Regions from separate parts of the Bacillus swezeyi genome, predicted to be linked through region 1. Evidence: riboswitches for the same ligand, from Rfam matches in the RefSeq annotation. Region 1 holds a riboswitch; the other holds the start of a gene.
What was found. A riboswitch is a leader RNA that binds a small molecule or an ion and turns the genes downstream of it on or off. The one in region 1 is predicted to bind lysine.
Positions count from the first base shown of each region.

Region 1 (8,074 bases):
CCGCCGGGACTGGGTGACAACGCGGGGATCACGGGAGCGCTCGTTTTGGCCCTTTCTGCCGAATGAGCAATTTATTATGTCAAATCCCTCCATTATGAGATAATGGAGGTGATGCTGTAAACGCATCTGAATAAAAGAAAGGTGGTCGTTCAAATGGTAAGCAGTTTAAAGGATACTGTGACATTACATAACGGAGTAAAAATGCCTTGGTTTGGTCTTGGAGTTTTCAAAGTGGAAGAGGGCAGCCAGGTCGTTGAATCTGTTAAAGCAGCCATTAAAAACGGATACCGGAGTATCGATACGGCTGCTATCTATCAAAATGAAGAAGGCGTCGGCAAGGGAATTAAAGAATCAGGCATTGCCCGCGAAGAGCTTTTCGTCACTTCAAAAGTGTGGAACAGCGACCAAGGCTATGAAAAAACATTGGCGGCATTTGATGAAAGTCTTAGAAAACTCGGCCTTGACTACCTTGATTTATATCTGATTCATTGGCCGGGGAAAGACAAAGGCAAATATAAAGAGACATGGCGCGCGTTAGAAAAGCTGTACAAAGACGGCAGAGTGAAAGCCATCGGCGTCAGCAACTTCAATGTGCATCATTTGGAAAGCTTATTGGCAGAAGCGGAAATCAAACCGATGGTCAATCAAGTTGAATTCCATCCGCGGTTAACACAGCTCGAATTAAGAGATTACTGCAAAAAGCAGGGCATCCAGCTGGAAGCATGGTCTCCGCTCATGCAGGGGAAACTGCTTGATCATGAAGTGCTGACTGAAATCGCTAATAAATACAATAAATCCGTTGCACAGGTTATTCTGCGCTGGGATCTGCAAAACGGAGTCGTCACCATCCCGAAATCAGTCAAAGAACACCGCATTATTGAAAATGCCGACATTTTTGACTTTGAATTATCAAAAGAAGATGTGGAAAACATCAATGCGCTCAACAAAGATGAGCGTGTAGGTCCAGATCCTGAAACAATGGACAGAGGATTTGAATGATCTTAATCGTAAAAAAATCCCGGGTTCTATAAAAGAGCCCGGGATTTTTTATTTTTCGTGAAGAACGAGACGGCTTTTCGCCTGTTTTCTTCTGCGGTCGTCCAAACGGCCGCGGTGGTTTTGCTTAATAAAGAATGAGAGGATCAATCCGATCCCGGATAAAGCAGCCGCGGTCATAAACGCCAGATTGACTCCGTGAATCATCGCCGTATCTGAACCGGGGCCAGCCGGATCGGCAAGCGCCCGCTGTGTCATGATGGTAATCAGAACAGCCGTGCCGATCGATCCCGACATTTGCCTCATCGTGTTATTCATGGCTGTGCCGTGCGGAATCAAATGGCGCGGCAGCTGGTTCAGCCCTGCTGTCGTGACAGGCATTAACACCATCCCCATCCCGATCATCCGAATCGCGTAGACCGTGGAAAGATAGGCGAATGGAGTTGTTGTGGACAAGTGGGTTAATAACAGCGTTGTAACGAATATCGCTGTTAAACCGGTGATGCTCAAGATGCGCGCGCCGATTTTATCAAATATTCTTCCTGTAATCGGGGACATCAGCCCCATCACCACAGCGCCCGGAAACAGCATCATTCCGGATTCCATTGCGGTGAAATGGCGCATATCCTGCATGTAAATCGGGACGATCGTCGCCGCTCCGATCATCGCCATAAAGACGACCATGCCGATAACAGTGGCGAGCGTAAACATCGGGTATTTAAACACCCTGAATTCTAAAATCGGCTCTTTTAAATGGAGCTGCCTCCAAATGAACCAAAAAAGTGTGACACTTCCGACAGCAAAGCCGATCAGCACATCGACGCCGGTCCAGCCGACAACACCTGCGCTGCTGAAGCCGTATAAAATGCCGCCGAAACCCAAAGAAGACAAAATGATTGAAGGCACATCCATCTTAGGAGATGTTTGTTCTGTCACATTTTTTAAAATAAAATAGGCGACAATCATGTCAATGATAGCGAATGGCAGCAAGAGATAAAACAGCACTTCCCATGGGTAGCGATCGACGATCCAGCCGGACAAAGTCGGTCCGATCGCAGGGGCAAAGGCAATAACAAGACCCACCATTCCCATAGCAGAGCCGCGTTTTTCCTTCGGGAAAATCAATAAAAGCACCGTCTGCATCAATGGCATCATAATCCCTGCACCGGCCGCCTGCACGATTCGTCCCACTATCAAAACAGGAAAGCTGAAGGAGAGAGCGCAAATCAGCGTTCCCGCTGTGAATAAAGCCATTGCTGCCATAAACAGCTTTCTGGTTGTAAATTTTTCAATTAAAAAAGCCGTAACAGGAATCATGATTCCGTTCACGAGCATAAAAATCGTCGTCAGCCACTGGGCAAGGCCGGGTGTAATGTTTAAATCTTTCATGATCGGCGGAAGAGCCGTCGTCAGCAGCGTCTGATTTAAAATCGCGATAAAAGTCCCTGTAATCAGGACGGCTACAATCGGTAATTTATTTGTTGTATGTTGTGTTTCACTCATTTTAAAACCTTCTTAATCATCATATTTTTATAACACTTTATGAAATAATCGCTACTCGAAATATCCTTGCTTTTTCAGGGTAACGAAGGAGCTCCAAAACCGCAAGTTCATTTCAAATATTCGGTATATAATACCCATCCGTCACCCAATTTAAACAGCCCCTTAAAGCGGGCGCGCGAGCCGGCTTTAAGGGGGAACGCACTATTTTTTATAAAATCTCAGCAAATCTCCATTGATGATTTTATCGGACAGGGAAAGCTCCTCATTTGCTTTTTCTTCAAAAGGACCGCATTTACCCTTGGCATCTTCAATGATCTCTCCGGTTTTTTGCCTGTAGCAAATATTTTTCGTGTAAATATAGTCATCGGTGATAAAGCTTCCGTTTCTTAAGACGGCAAAAGGCATTCTCTCTTTAGAAAAAAGGTCATTGCCGAAATGGACCATGCCTTTTGTATCAATTCCGAGCAGGTGAAGCAATGTCGGTTTGACATCCATTTGTCCGCTCGTATCAGATATCGTTTGCGGGTCTTTGTCCGTGATGCCCGGAATGTGGATGATCAGCGGAACCCGCTGGAGCTGGACGGTATCATACGGAGTCATTTCCTCTTTTCCTAAAAACTGTGCAAGAGCCTCATTGTGTGCTTCAGAAATTCCGTAGTGGTCTCCCATCAGGACGATGACCGATTGATCATAGAGCCCGTTTGCTTTCAGCTTCGCGAAGAAATGTTTCAATGATTCATCTTGATAACGGACAGTTGTAACATAACGGTTTAAAACCTCACTATCTGAATCATATTCATCAATCAGCTGATCCTTGTCATCAATTTGAAACGGAAAATGATTCGTCAATGTAATCAGGCTGCTGTAAAACGGCTGTGGCAGATCCTTCATCAGATCGGCCGACTGGTTTAAAAACTCCTCATCTTTCAGCCCCCAGCCGGTTGAATTTTCAGGCGTTACATTGAAATGCTCGACATCAAAAAAGCTGTCAATTCCAAGAGATTTGTACATGACGTCCCTGTTCCAGAATTTCTTATGATTGGCGTGAAAAACGGATGAGGTGTAGTCATGTTTCGCCAGTGTTTTATACATTGAATTGTACTCATTCTCACTTTTTGTGAAAAATACCGAACCGCTCAAAGAAGGATAGAGCGAGTTGGCGACGATAAATTCAGAATCGGATGTTTTACCCTGTTCTGTCTGCTGATAAAAATGGTCGAAATAATAGCTTTTTTTTATGAGATCATTCATAAACGGTGTAATGTCTTCCCCGTTTACTTTCTCATGAATGACGAAGTTCTGGGTTGATTCAAGCGTTACAAAAATGACGTTTCGGCCTTTAGCGATCCCGAACATATCCTGATTCGGCTTGCTGTAGTCGGCATTCGTATAATTTTCGATCGTCGCCAGGCTGTTTTCATCGGCAACCGCTTTTTGCGTTAAATTAAATGTTTGTGAAATGCCGTCAAGGAAATGAAATTGATAGAGCCCGATATTTTTCACCAGTACTTCCCGGTCATATGAATAAGTTAAAAATCTTGGCTGTTCAAGTTCTGATAAAGCAATGTTAAAAAGCGTCATCCCGACAGCTGCCATATAATAGATCTTGACGGCTCTCGGAGATGGCTTGATCCCCGTTCTTCTGCGGGTTTTTGCCAGCCAAATGAGCAGCGCCAAATCAAAGAATAGAGCGATGAACATCGGATCGAACAGTTCCTGAAAACTGCTTCCAAGCCCCCCGAGGTTTTTGGCTTGAAACAACACGGGGATCGTTATGAAATCAATATAGAAACCATAAAAAATGCTGTTTGAGATTAGAACGCCCGTCAGTATAACATTCGCCCCGATTAAAAACAGGCGCTGTGTTTTTTCGCGGAAATAGAGGGTGATGCCAAATACAGGGATGAGAAAGCTAAGCGGGTTTAAAAACAGAATCAGTTCCTGAAGCCAGTTGTCAATCTGTAAATCGAATCCAATTTTGTAAATGAAATATGTTTTCATCCACATGAAAAAAATCGATAAGCATAAAAACCATTGCTTTTTGAAAAATTGTTCCTTCATTTATCAATAGCTCCTCACATATAATCAAGCCCCGCAATAAAACACTTTAAGTTTAAACTACTAAAAAAAGCTTCGGCTGGCAAATCAATTACACCGTGAAATTCAAGCCATTAAACCGGCTATAAAATAACACGAAAGAATGGTGAGGGCTGCCAAGACAGCCTGTTCGGCCTTCCCGCCCGTCTTGATATAAAGCGGAAGGCGGAACTTGATGGAGGACGGAAAGAAAAGCTTGATACCGTTTGTCGTACCTGCATCAAGGAGCAAATGGCTGGCCATTCCCGCCATCAGTCCGACAAGTATGCTCTGATCAGTTAAATATAAATGCGCTGCAAATGCGGTAAGCAGCAAAAAGAGCAGGCTGTGTGTAAATGTCCGATGTCCAAAAATGGAGCTGATCAGTGTTGATAAAATCGGAAGCCTCCTGCCTATTTTGCTTTTCGTATGGCAAATATCCGGTATTAATGCTCCAAGAGTACCCGAAGCCGTCATCAATATTGGATCATATCCATAAAAATAAGCGACAGCCGTACAAGAAGCGACTCCCCCCATGATGTGTGTTTTTCCTGTCATATCGCTTCTCCTTTAAGACCTATAACAAATTCCTAAAGAAAACTATATCAAGAGATCTAATGGCCATCAAGACTGATTCTGACAACTTTAGGCCGTCTTTTTTGAATTTTTTCAGCAGAATAATCTAAAAAGATGCCGGTATAAAAAGCTTTTTATTGATATCTTGAATAATTTTTAAATGAAAAGCCAAATTAACATTGTATCACATGATTAAAGAGGTGATTCATTTGGGTTTTCTCTTCAATAAAGACAGAGGAAAAAGCAAAGCCAAAGACCAAAGTGCCATTCAAGGGGCGCTTCAAGACGCAGGTGCAGCGTTAAAAGGAGATCCTCTGCAAGAGGCCGTCAACAAAAAGAAAAATAACCGATAATCGTCTATAGATGGATGGAAATTGATTCTATCCGCCAAGGCTGCCGCTAAAGGCGGCCTTTTCTATTCACAAAAGCATGCTGATCCGGATTTCCATCACTTCCCTTTGACAGATCAATATTTCTCTGGTAACCTTCGGGAGTGAATATGTGATAAATCCTCACTCTTAACTCTAGTGAGGTAGAGGTTGCGCGGATGATGAGTCACACGTGTGAGGCCGATGGGGTCTATGATCATGTGTAAAAGGCATCAGCGCCGAAGCATAAGGAAGCCATTCATTCTTTATGCTGGGCCTGCATTGAATAAGTGCAGGACTGCCGCGGGTTTTCCCGCGGAGGGCTATCCGGGGATCAAGAGTGTATGTTAATTTAGCATGGACTTTTGTTCATGCTTTTTTTATTTTAAATGATCTCACGGTCTGGTCCGGCATATTTTTTATAAAATGCTCGGAGGTTAAATCTTATGGAACAGACAAAAAAATGGGGCTTCTGGCTTCTTACGGCATTTGTTGTCGGCAATATGGTCGGCTCGGGAATTTTTATGCTCCCAAGCACACTCGCCCAGACGGCGAGCCCGTTCGGCGTAACGGCGGCATGGCTTGTGACGGGTGCGGGCGTGTTAATGATCGCCCTTGTATTCGGACATTTATCGATTCGCCGTCCAGATCTTAAAGCGGGGCCGCAAAGCTATGCAAGAGCCTTATTCTCAGATCGTAAAAAAGGAAATGCTGCGGGCTTTACAATGGTGTGGGGCTACTGGGTGGCAAGCTGGATCAGCAATGTGGCCATCATCACGAGCCTTGCCGGCTATTTGACAACTTTCCTGCCGATTTTAACTGACGGACGTGAGCTGTTTGAACTTGGCGGCCATTCCGTTTCACTTGGACAGCTTTTGACGTTTATCGTTTGTACGATTTTATTGTGGGGCACGCATTTTATCCTTGTCTCTAGTATAAACGGAGCCGGAAAGCTTAACTTTTTGACAACCTTTTCTAAAGTGCTTGGATTCGTCCTGTTTATTGTTGCTGGATTATTCGTTTTTCAGGTGTCTTTATTTGAATCATTTTATTTTCCCATTGAATCAGAAGGCAAAAGCCTAGGACTCGGAGGACAGGTTCACAATGCAGCGATTTCAACCCTGTGGGCGTTTGTCGGCATCGAGTCGGCCGTTATCCTGTCAGGGCGCGCATCCTCTCAGAGGGATGTCAAACGTGCGACGATTACCGGGCTGTTGATTGCCCTCAGCATTTATATGATCATTACTTTAATTACGATGGGGATCATCCCGCATGATCAGCTGCAGGCTTCAGATAAACCGTTCGTTGATGTGCTGCATGCGATTATCGGAGGCTTTGGCAGCGTGGTGATGGCGGTTTTGGCGATCATTTCCTTGTTCGGCTCTATGCTCGGCTGGATTTTGATCGGTTCCGAGGTTCCATATCAGGCAGCAAAGGCCGGCGATTTTCCCGCGTTCTTTGCGAAAACGAACAAAAAAGGAAGCCCGGTCAATTCTCTGCTCGTCACCAATCTGATGTCACAGATTTTTATCTTCTCAACGATTTCGGGAACGATCAGTCAAGCCTTCACGTTTTTAACAACGTCGGCGACGCTTGCTTACCTTGTTCCTTATCTCGTGGCTGCTATTTTCAGCTTGAAGCTGATCCTCAAAGGCGACACATATGATGAGCTGAAAGGATCGCGAACAGGAGACGGTATCATCGCATTGGCCGCCCTTGCGTATTCTTTATGGGTGATTGTTTCGGGTACTTCCGACTGGACCACTTTTATTTTAGGAATCGGGCTGTTTTTTGTCGGTCTTGCGATCTATCCGTTCGTCTATAAAAAGTTCAGCCAAAATCAGGCTTCATAAGCTTCAGGCCAGCCGGATCTTCAGTGGAAGACCGGCTGCTTTTTTTATTTCAGCGAAATTTTTTATTAAAAATTTTGCTTAAGGCTGTTATACTATAGAATGAAAATGATAATCGTTATCGATTGCAAATCGAATGAAAGGAATGTCATCGATTGGGGTCATACAGAAACATACGTCATATCAACAGCGGGGATGAGCAGGACAATGAACAGCGTCCGGTTAGCCGTCCCCTTGGAGCGGTTTTTGTCCTTGCGGCCGGGATGATGCTTTTGCTTTTTGGCGCGGCATTGTCGATTGCGCTTGGTGCGGCAGATATCAAACTCGGCACTGTTTGGGACGCGCTTTTTCATTTTAATGAGAAAATGACGACCCATCAAATTATACAGGAGCTGAGGCTGCCAAGAACGGTCAGCGCGGCTCTCGTCGGCGCCTGTCTGGCCGTCTCCGGCGCGATTATGCAGGGCATGACGAGAAACCCGCTTGCATCTCCGGAAATTATGAGTGTAACACAAGGGTCAACCTTTGCTATCGCCATCGCTTTTGCCTTTTTTCCAGGGATTTCATCGATCGGTCTGATGATATGGTCATTTGCCGGCGCAGGCTTTGGAGCCGCGATCGTTTTTGCGGTCGGGATGTTTTCAAGAGGAGGCCTTTCTCCGGTGAAGCTGGCTTTGGCGGGAACGGCTGTGGGAACTTTCCTGA
Region 1 is NZ_CP133085.1:3,702,185-3,710,258, reverse strand. Features, by position in the region: gene RBH91_RS18550 (ROK family protein) at 1-66, shown strand, start outside; gene RBH91_RS18545 (aldo/keto reductase) at 154-999, shown strand; gene RBH91_RS18540 (MDR family MFS transporter) at 1,048-2,499, opposite strand; gene RBH91_RS18535 (LTA synthase family protein) at 2,701-4,560, opposite strand; gene RBH91_RS18530 (metal-dependent hydrolase) at 4,663-5,133, opposite strand; gene sspJ (small acid-soluble spore protein SspJ) at 5,361-5,504, shown strand; lysine riboswitch at 5,677-5,853, shown strand; gene RBH91_RS18520 (amino acid permease) at 5,966-7,372, shown strand; gene RBH91_RS18515 (FecCD family ABC transporter permease) at 7,525-8,074, shown strand, end outside.

Region 2 (8,074 bases), 490 kb from region 1:
AAATGGGAGACAAATTGAAAATCGTCAAAATTGATGTTGACGAAAACCAAGAAACTGCCGGCAAATACGGTGTGATGAGCATCCCGACTTTACTCATACTAAAAGACGGTGAAGTGGTTGAAACATCTGTCGGGTTCAAACCGAAAGAAGCGCTTGAAGAACTAGTCAACAAGCATTTGTAAAATAGAGACCGAGTAAAGGGCGATTCCAGAGGGATCGCTTTTTTCTTACAAAAACAGCGTATTCTAATAGCCTAAGGGACACCTTCAATTGTGGAGAACATGTGGTCGGTCATGGTAAACTGTAAATATGGAAAAACGCCGAAACAAGGAAGGATTTTTGATGAACAAAAAAATCAAAGAAAAGCTTGCCCTTCTGCCTGATCAGCCGGGCTGCTACTTGATGAAAGACAGGCAGGAGACCGTGATCTACGTCGGGAAAGCAAAAATATTAAAAAACCGGGTCCGCTCCTATTTCAGCGGCTCCCATGATGCAAAAACACAGCGGCTTGTCAGCGAAATCGAAGACTTTGAATACATTGTCACATCCTCGAATATCGAAGCGCTGATTCTTGAAATGAATTTAATCAAAAAGTATGACCCTAAATATAATGTGATGCTGAAAGACGATAAAAGCTATCCGTTTATCAAAATCACGAATGAGCGGCATCCGAAGCTGATCGTCACGCGGAATGTCAAAAAAGACAAAGGCCGCTATTTCGGCCCGTATCCGAACGTCCAGGCCGCAAGGGAGACGAAAAAGCTGCTAGACCGTCTGTATCCGCTCAGAAAATGCGCAAAGCTGCCCGACCGCGTCTGTCTGTACTATCACCTCGGGCAATGTCTGGCACCATGCGTCTATGATGTATCTGAGGAGACAAACAGACAGCTCACCGAAGAAATCACCCGCTTTTTAAAAGGCGGCTACAACGAAGTCAAGAAAGAGCTTGAAGCCAAAATGCTCGAAGCTTCTGAAAATCTTCAGTTTGAAAGAGCGAAGGAATACCGCGATCAGATTGCCCATATCGAGTCAACGATGGAAAAGCAGAAAATGACGATGAACGATATGCTCGACCGCGATGTATTTGCTTACTCGTATGACAAAGGCTGGATGTGCATTCAGGTCTTTTTTATCAGGCAAGGGAAGCTCATTGAAAGAGATGTCAGCTTGTTTCCTCTATACAGGGAAGCGGATGAAGAATTTTTGACATTCATGGGTCAATTCTATTCGAAAAACAATCACTTCCTTCCAAAAGAAATTTTGGTGCCGGACAGCGTTGACAAAGAGATGATTGAGGAGCTCCTGGACGTGAAAGTCCGCCAGCCGAAAAGGGGAGCGAAGAAAGACCTGCTTCTCCTTGCCCATAAAAACGCAAAGCTCGCTTTGAAAGAGAAGTTTTCACTCATCGAACGGGATGAGGAGCGGACGATCGGAGCGATTGAAAAGCTCGGCACAGCGCTGGGCATCTACACGCCGTACAAAATTGAAGCATTTGATAATTCAAATATTCAAGGAACGGACCCTGTATCGGCAATGGTTGTATTTCTCGATGGAAAGCCGCATAAAAAAGAGTACCGGAAATATAAGATCAAGACAGTAGCGGGACCGGACGACTACGGTTCAATGCGCGAAGTCATCAGAAGAAGATATACGAGGGTGCTGAAAGACAATCTGCCGCTTCCAGACTTGATTTTGATCGACGGAGGTAAAGGCCAGGTTTCCGCTGCCGTCGATGTGCTGGAAAATGAGCTGAATCTCGATGTCCCGGTCGCCGGTTTGGTGAAAGATGACAAGCACAGAACATCGAACCTTTTGATCGGCGATCCGCTTGAGATCGTTCAACTTGAACGGAACAGCCAGGAATTTTATCTGCTACAGCGCATTCAGGATGAAGTGCACCGGTTTGCCATCAGCTTCCACAGGCAGCTGAGGGGAAAAAGCGCTTTTCAATCGGTGCTTGACGGCATTCCGGGCGTCGGTGAGCAGCGGAAAAAGATGCTTTTAAAACACTTCGGTTCTGTCAAAAAAATGAAGGAAGCGAGCGCTGAAGATATCCACAAGGCCGGGATTCCGTTGAAAACCGCGCAGCTGATTGCGGAGGCTTTAAAAAAATAATGTTGAATTTTTAAAAAGAATCTGATAGAATTTGTACTAATTTCATAATAAGATCGTGTGATATGGTGAAGATAGAGGTGCGAACTTCAACAGTAAGCTTTCGGAGAAAGATGGATTTCAAAGAAGAAAGCTGAAAGGGGAGCGTCGCCGAAGCGGGTAAAAATTCCATTCGTTTTATCTGCTGGCTTTACATTGAATAAATGTAAGGCTGTCAAGAAAATCATTTTCTTGGAGGGCTATCTCGTTGTTTAAGATCATCGGCATTTTTGTTGGTTAAAGCAATGAGGGAATTCTCTCATTGCTTTTTTGTATGCTAAAACCGTACAAGCCGCAGATCAAGCTTTCCTCTTCATACATAAACACGCACGAAAACAAAAAGGGTGGTATTGATGGGTCTCATCGTCCAAAAATTCGGCGGAACTTCCGTAGGGTCAGTGGAAAAAATAGTAAACGTTGCAAGCCGGGTCATCGAAGAAAAACAGCGGGGACATGACGTTGTCGTCGTCGTTTCTGCAATGGGAAAATCGACGGATTCCCTTGTCGCACTTGCCAAAGAAATGGCTGAACAGCCGAGCCGGCGGGAAATGGATATGCTGCTGACAACCGGAGAGCAGGTGACGATTTCTCTTTTAACAATGGGATTACAGGAAAAGGGATATGATGCGGTTTCCTATACAGGCTGGCAGGCCGGCATCCAAACCGAAAACATCCACGGCAATGCAAGGATTACCAATATTGAAACAGCAAAGCTGAAAGAGCGTCTGAAAGAAGGAAAAATCATTGTTGTCGCAGGATTTCAAGGTGTTACGGACGAAGGGGAAATCACAACGCTTGGCAGAGGCGGATCAGATACGACAGCCGTTGCCCTCGCCGCTGCACTGAAAGCCGATAAATGCGATATTTACACAGACGTGCCAGGGGTCTTCACAACAGATCCGCGCTATGTCAAAACCGCCAGAAAGCTTGAAGGAATCTCCTATGATGAAATGCTGGAGCTTGCCAATCTCGGAGCGGGCGTCCTGCATCCGAGAGCAGTTGAATTTGCAAAGAACTATCGGGTGCCTTTGGAAGTTCGTTCAAGCACGGAAAAAGAAGCGGGCACATTAATCGAGGAGGAATCATCCATGGAGCAGAATTTAATCGTAAGAGGAATTGCGTTTGAAGATCAAATTACACGCATCACAGTATGCGGCCTTTCCAGCGGCTTGACAACGCTGTCAACGATTTTCACAACGCTTGCCAAACAAAACATCAACGTCGACATCATCATTCAATCAGTGACAAGCATAAGTAAAACATCGATCTCATTCTCTGTGAAAACAGAAGATCTGCAAAGAACGGTGCAGGTCCTTGAAGAGTACAAAGACGCACTCGACTACGAACAGATTGAGACGGAAAACAGGCTTGCCAAAGTGTCGATCGTCGGCTCCGGCATGATTTCAAACCCGGGTGTGGCCGCTGAGATGTTTGCGGTTCTTGCCGAAAAAAACATCCAGGTTAAAATGGTGAGCACGTCAGAGATTAAAGTTTCCACCGTCATCAGTGAAAGCGATATGGTGAAAGCTGTGGAAGCATTGCATGATGCTTTTGAACTGTCGAAAATAAGCATGACTGCCAATTAAAAATCCTAGAGACATCTCTAGGATTTCTTTTTTTGTCTGAAGGAAGGAATTCAAGGATGTCAAATTTATGTTATCATTACCATAATGAGGAGCCAAAAGGAGAGAATAGAATCATATTATGATTGGATTCATACATACTATAGGTCCAGTGGCTGTAGCGATTATTGCCAGCATTGTTGTACACGAGCTGGGGCACGTCCTTTTCGGGTGCATCGTCAGGCATCATGTTCAATGGCTGGCAGTTGGGCCGTTTATCATATTTAGAAATGGGAAAATAACATGTCGATGGAAACACAAATATTTTGGAGGCGCAGTTTTTTTATACGGTGAATCCATTAAAAATAAAAAAACGTATCAAAAAGAAAAAGGAAAATCCGTTGTGAGCCTTTTGGGAGGCCCAATCACAAGTTTCTTGACGGGATTTGTCTTTCTGAACTTTGTACCTCATCATGAATACTCTTTATATTTTGGTATTTTCTCACTTTTAATAGGCGCTGTTACACTGCTATTTACAGATGGACCGCCTGCATTGCTCATTTTAACCAATAGGCTTTATGCAAAACTGCATTTTCTGAACGTGGAATTGCTGTCATATCAAACAGAGAAGCCATTTGATTTTTTGCTGAAGGAATTGGGAGAGCAGCTGCATAAAGTGAAGGCGGATTCGATTGAAAAAATGAGCCTGACTTCCTTGAGTGCGTTGTTTTTTTATTTATATTGTGCACAAATAGAGTTTGATATGAGCAGCCGCAAAAAACTTGAGATGTTTCAACATGTATTGAAAGAACTGGAAGACAAAGGGCTTGGCTCAATTAGAAATAAACAAAAAAGGTCTTTACTGAACGCAATTGTTTATTTAGAAGAAATGAATTTATTCATGGAAAATAACAAAGAAGCAGCAGCGAAGCTGTATTCAAAGCTGGCTGATAAAGAAGACAACCGTTTAAATGAGCTGAAACGAGGCGCCGTCATCAATCATGATGATAAGGCAAAAGAGCTCTATATCAGTGAATTAAATTCTGATATTTTTAACCGTCATACACTACTTGTCAAAATAGAAGAACAATTTATTCAAAAAGCGAGAGAACACATACACAAAAAACAAGGTTCCGCATGACGAAGAAATAGACGTTAGAGGAGTTTAAATGAAGCGGATGTATTATTTGCTGACATTTTAGCAGCCGGTTGCGTACATAGCGAAATTTAGACTTTATGGTAAAAAGGGCTGCTGTTCATTTTCAGCAGCCCTTCCTTGATCATGCCGGGTCTTTCAAATCCCATTTCACAGTCAAAACAACTTTTTCGGCTCTTTTTTTCACCTGCTCATACGATTCGGCGATATGCTCATTCATCAGCTGGATTTGCTCGGCGATAAACCCGGCTTCAAGCTGAAAGCAAGGCTCTTTTTGATATTTGAGGCGGTTTGAGACCAGCAGCCCTTCAAGTTCAAATTCAAGCTCCTGCTTTTTTGAATGAACGATCGTAAGCGTTCCCCAGCTTGCGTCATGAAAAAATGCAGGGATATCCTCCCAGGCATCGAGCGGGAACTTGCGGGCAAGGTTTTTTCCGGCCCAATACATCATGTCTGCATAGTCTTGTCCCAGCATATCCGGAAGCAGCACTTCCCTGATTAATTCATAGCCATATGCGGAGACTTCCAGCTCTTTTAATTGCGCTAAGTTTGCTTCATATTTATTCATTGTCCAATGTCTCCCCTCTTTCCTCCGTTTATTATAGCTTAAATCGGGGGAGAGATTACAGAGAGGAGATGCATTTGCAAAGAAAAAAATCTATTATATTTATATTTTGATAAAATAAAATTTTCTAAAATCTCATTAAATATTAGAAAATTTCAATTTATGTACGCGTTTTCTTGACGCTTTTTTCTCATAGGAGTAAAATGAAATTGTCATAAAAACTTAACAAAGTGCGATATTTGAAACAGGACGGGGGATAGGAGACCTTTCATTTTTACAGCACTTTTCAACTAGGGGGTTAAGCAATGGCCGGGAACAGAGAGTTTGTGTATCGAAGATTACATTCTTTGCTTGGCGTTATACCGGTGGGTCTATTTTTGATTCAGCATTTAGTTGTCAACCATTTTGCGGCAAGCGGAGAAGAGGCGTTTAACAATGCCGCTCATTTTATGGAAAACCTGCCGTTCAGGTACGCTTTGGAAATCTTCGTGATTTTCCTTCCGCTGATTTATCATGCTGTTTATGGTGTATACATAGCTTTTACAGCGAAAAATAATGCGGGCAGATTTGGGTTTTTTAGAAACTGGATGTTCGTTTTGCAGCGGATTACAGGAATCATTACTTTAATTTTCGTCAGCTGGCACGTCTGGGAAACACGGATCGCTGCGCAGATGGGCGCTGAAGTGAACTATGACATGATGGCTGATATTTTGAGCTCCCCGATCATGCTCGGCTTTTACATTGTAGGTGTCCTCTCAACAATCTTCCACTTTTCAAACGGTTTATGGTCGTTTGCTGTTACTTGGGGAATTACCGTTTCTCCGCGTTCACAGCGAATCTCCACGTTTGTGACAATGGGAGTCTTTGTTGTGCTGTCCTATGTAGGGCTTAGAGCGATTTTGGCATTTGTGTAAAAGAACTAGATTACTAGAGGGAGTGGGGCTGGCATGAGTAACTCAAGCATCATCGTTGTCGGCGGAGGACTTGCGGGTCTGATGGCGACCATTAAAGCTGCGGAAGCAGGAACAAACGTAAAACTATTTTCCATCGTTCCGGTGAAGCGCTCACATTCGGTATGTGCGCAAGGCGGAATCAACGGAGCGGTTAATACAAAAGGCGAAGGCGACTCCCCTTGGGAGCATTTTGACGATACGGTATACGGCGGCGACTTTTTGGCCAACCAGCCGCCGGTCAAAGCGATGTGTGAAGCTGCGCCGTCGATCATTCATCTGCTCGACCGCATGGGTGTCATGTTCAACAGAACACCGGAAGGCTTGCTTGATTTCCGGCGCTTCGGAGGAACGCAGCATCACAGAACGGCATATGCCGGCGCGACGACAGGTCAGCAGCTTCTGTATGCACTTGATGAACAGGTCCGCCGCTTTGAAGTCGAAGGGCTTGTTTCAAAATATGAAGGATGGGAATTTCTGGGCGCGGTGCTTGACGATGACAGAACGTGCCGCGGCATTGTCGCGCAAAATTTAACGACGATGGAAATCGACTCCTTCCGTGCGGACGCCGTCATCATGGCAACCGGCGGACCGGGAATCATCTTTGGAAAATCGACGAACTCGATGATCAATACAGGATCAGCGGCTTCAATCGTCTACCAGCAGGGCGCCTACTATGCGAACGGAGAATTCATTCAGATTCACCCGACCGCCATTCCGGGGGACGACAAGCTTAGATTGATGAGTGAATCGGCACGCGGTGAAGGCGGACGAGTCTGGACATATAAAGACGGGAAACCTTGGTATTTCCTCGAGGAAAAATATCCGGCGTACGGAAACCTTGTGCCGCGCGATATCGCAACCCGCGAAATATTTGATGTGTGCGTAAGGCAGAAACTCGGAATCAATGGCGAAAACATGGTTTACCTCGATCTTTCCCATAAAGATCCGAAAGAGCTTGATATCAAGCTTGGCGGTATCATCGAAATCTATGAAAAATTCATGGGTGATGACCCGCGCAAGCTGCCGATGAAAATTTTCCCTGCCGTTCACTACTCTATGGGCGGACTTTGGGTTGATTACAACCAAATGACAAACATTCCGGGGCTGTTCGCCGCGGGAGAATGCGATTATTCCATGCACGGCGGCAACCGTCTGGGAGCGAACTCGCTCTTGTCCGCGATTTACGGCGGCATGGTGGCCGGCCCGAAAGCAGTTGAATACACTCAAGGGCTTGAAACATCTGCCGAAGATTTGTCATCTTCTCTATATGACGATCATGTCAGCAAAGAAGAAGAAAAATGGGCGGACATTATGAAGATGGACGGAAATGAAAATGCTTATGTACTTCATAAAGAGCTTGGCGAATGGATGACTGACAATGTGACGGTCGTACGTCATAATGACAAGCTTTTGAAAACCGATGAGAAAATTCAGGAACTTGCTGAACGCTTCCAAAACATTAACATTAACGATACGACAAAGTGGAGCAACCAAGGGGCCGTATTTACTCGTCAGCTGCGCAACATGCTGCAGTTGGCAAGGGTGGTCACGCTAGGAGCATACAACCGAAACGAAAGCCGCGGCGCCCATTATAAACCGGATTTCCCTGACCGTAATGATGAGGAATGGCTGAAAACGACAATGGCGAAACATACAGGCGATTTTGAAGCCCCGAAATTCCATTATG
Region 2 is NZ_CP133085.1:3,210,405-3,218,478, reverse strand. Features, by position in the region: gene trxA (thioredoxin) at 1-182, shown strand, start outside; gene uvrC (excinuclease ABC subunit UvrC) at 343-2,115, shown strand; lysine riboswitch at 2,180-2,362, shown strand; gene RBH91_RS15935 (aspartate kinase) at 2,505-3,737, shown strand; gene RBH91_RS15930 (site-2 protease family protein) at 3,856-4,854, shown strand; gene RBH91_RS15925 (YslB family protein) at 4,994-5,437, opposite strand; gene RBH91_RS15920 (succinate dehydrogenase cytochrome b558 subunit) at 5,740-6,348, shown strand; gene sdhA (succinate dehydrogenase flavoprotein subunit) at 6,382-8,074, shown strand, end outside.
Region 2: linked by a shared signal. The riboswitch ahead of RBH91_RS15935 (aspartate kinase) and the one ahead of RBH91_RS18520 (amino acid permease) in region 1 are both predicted to bind lysine.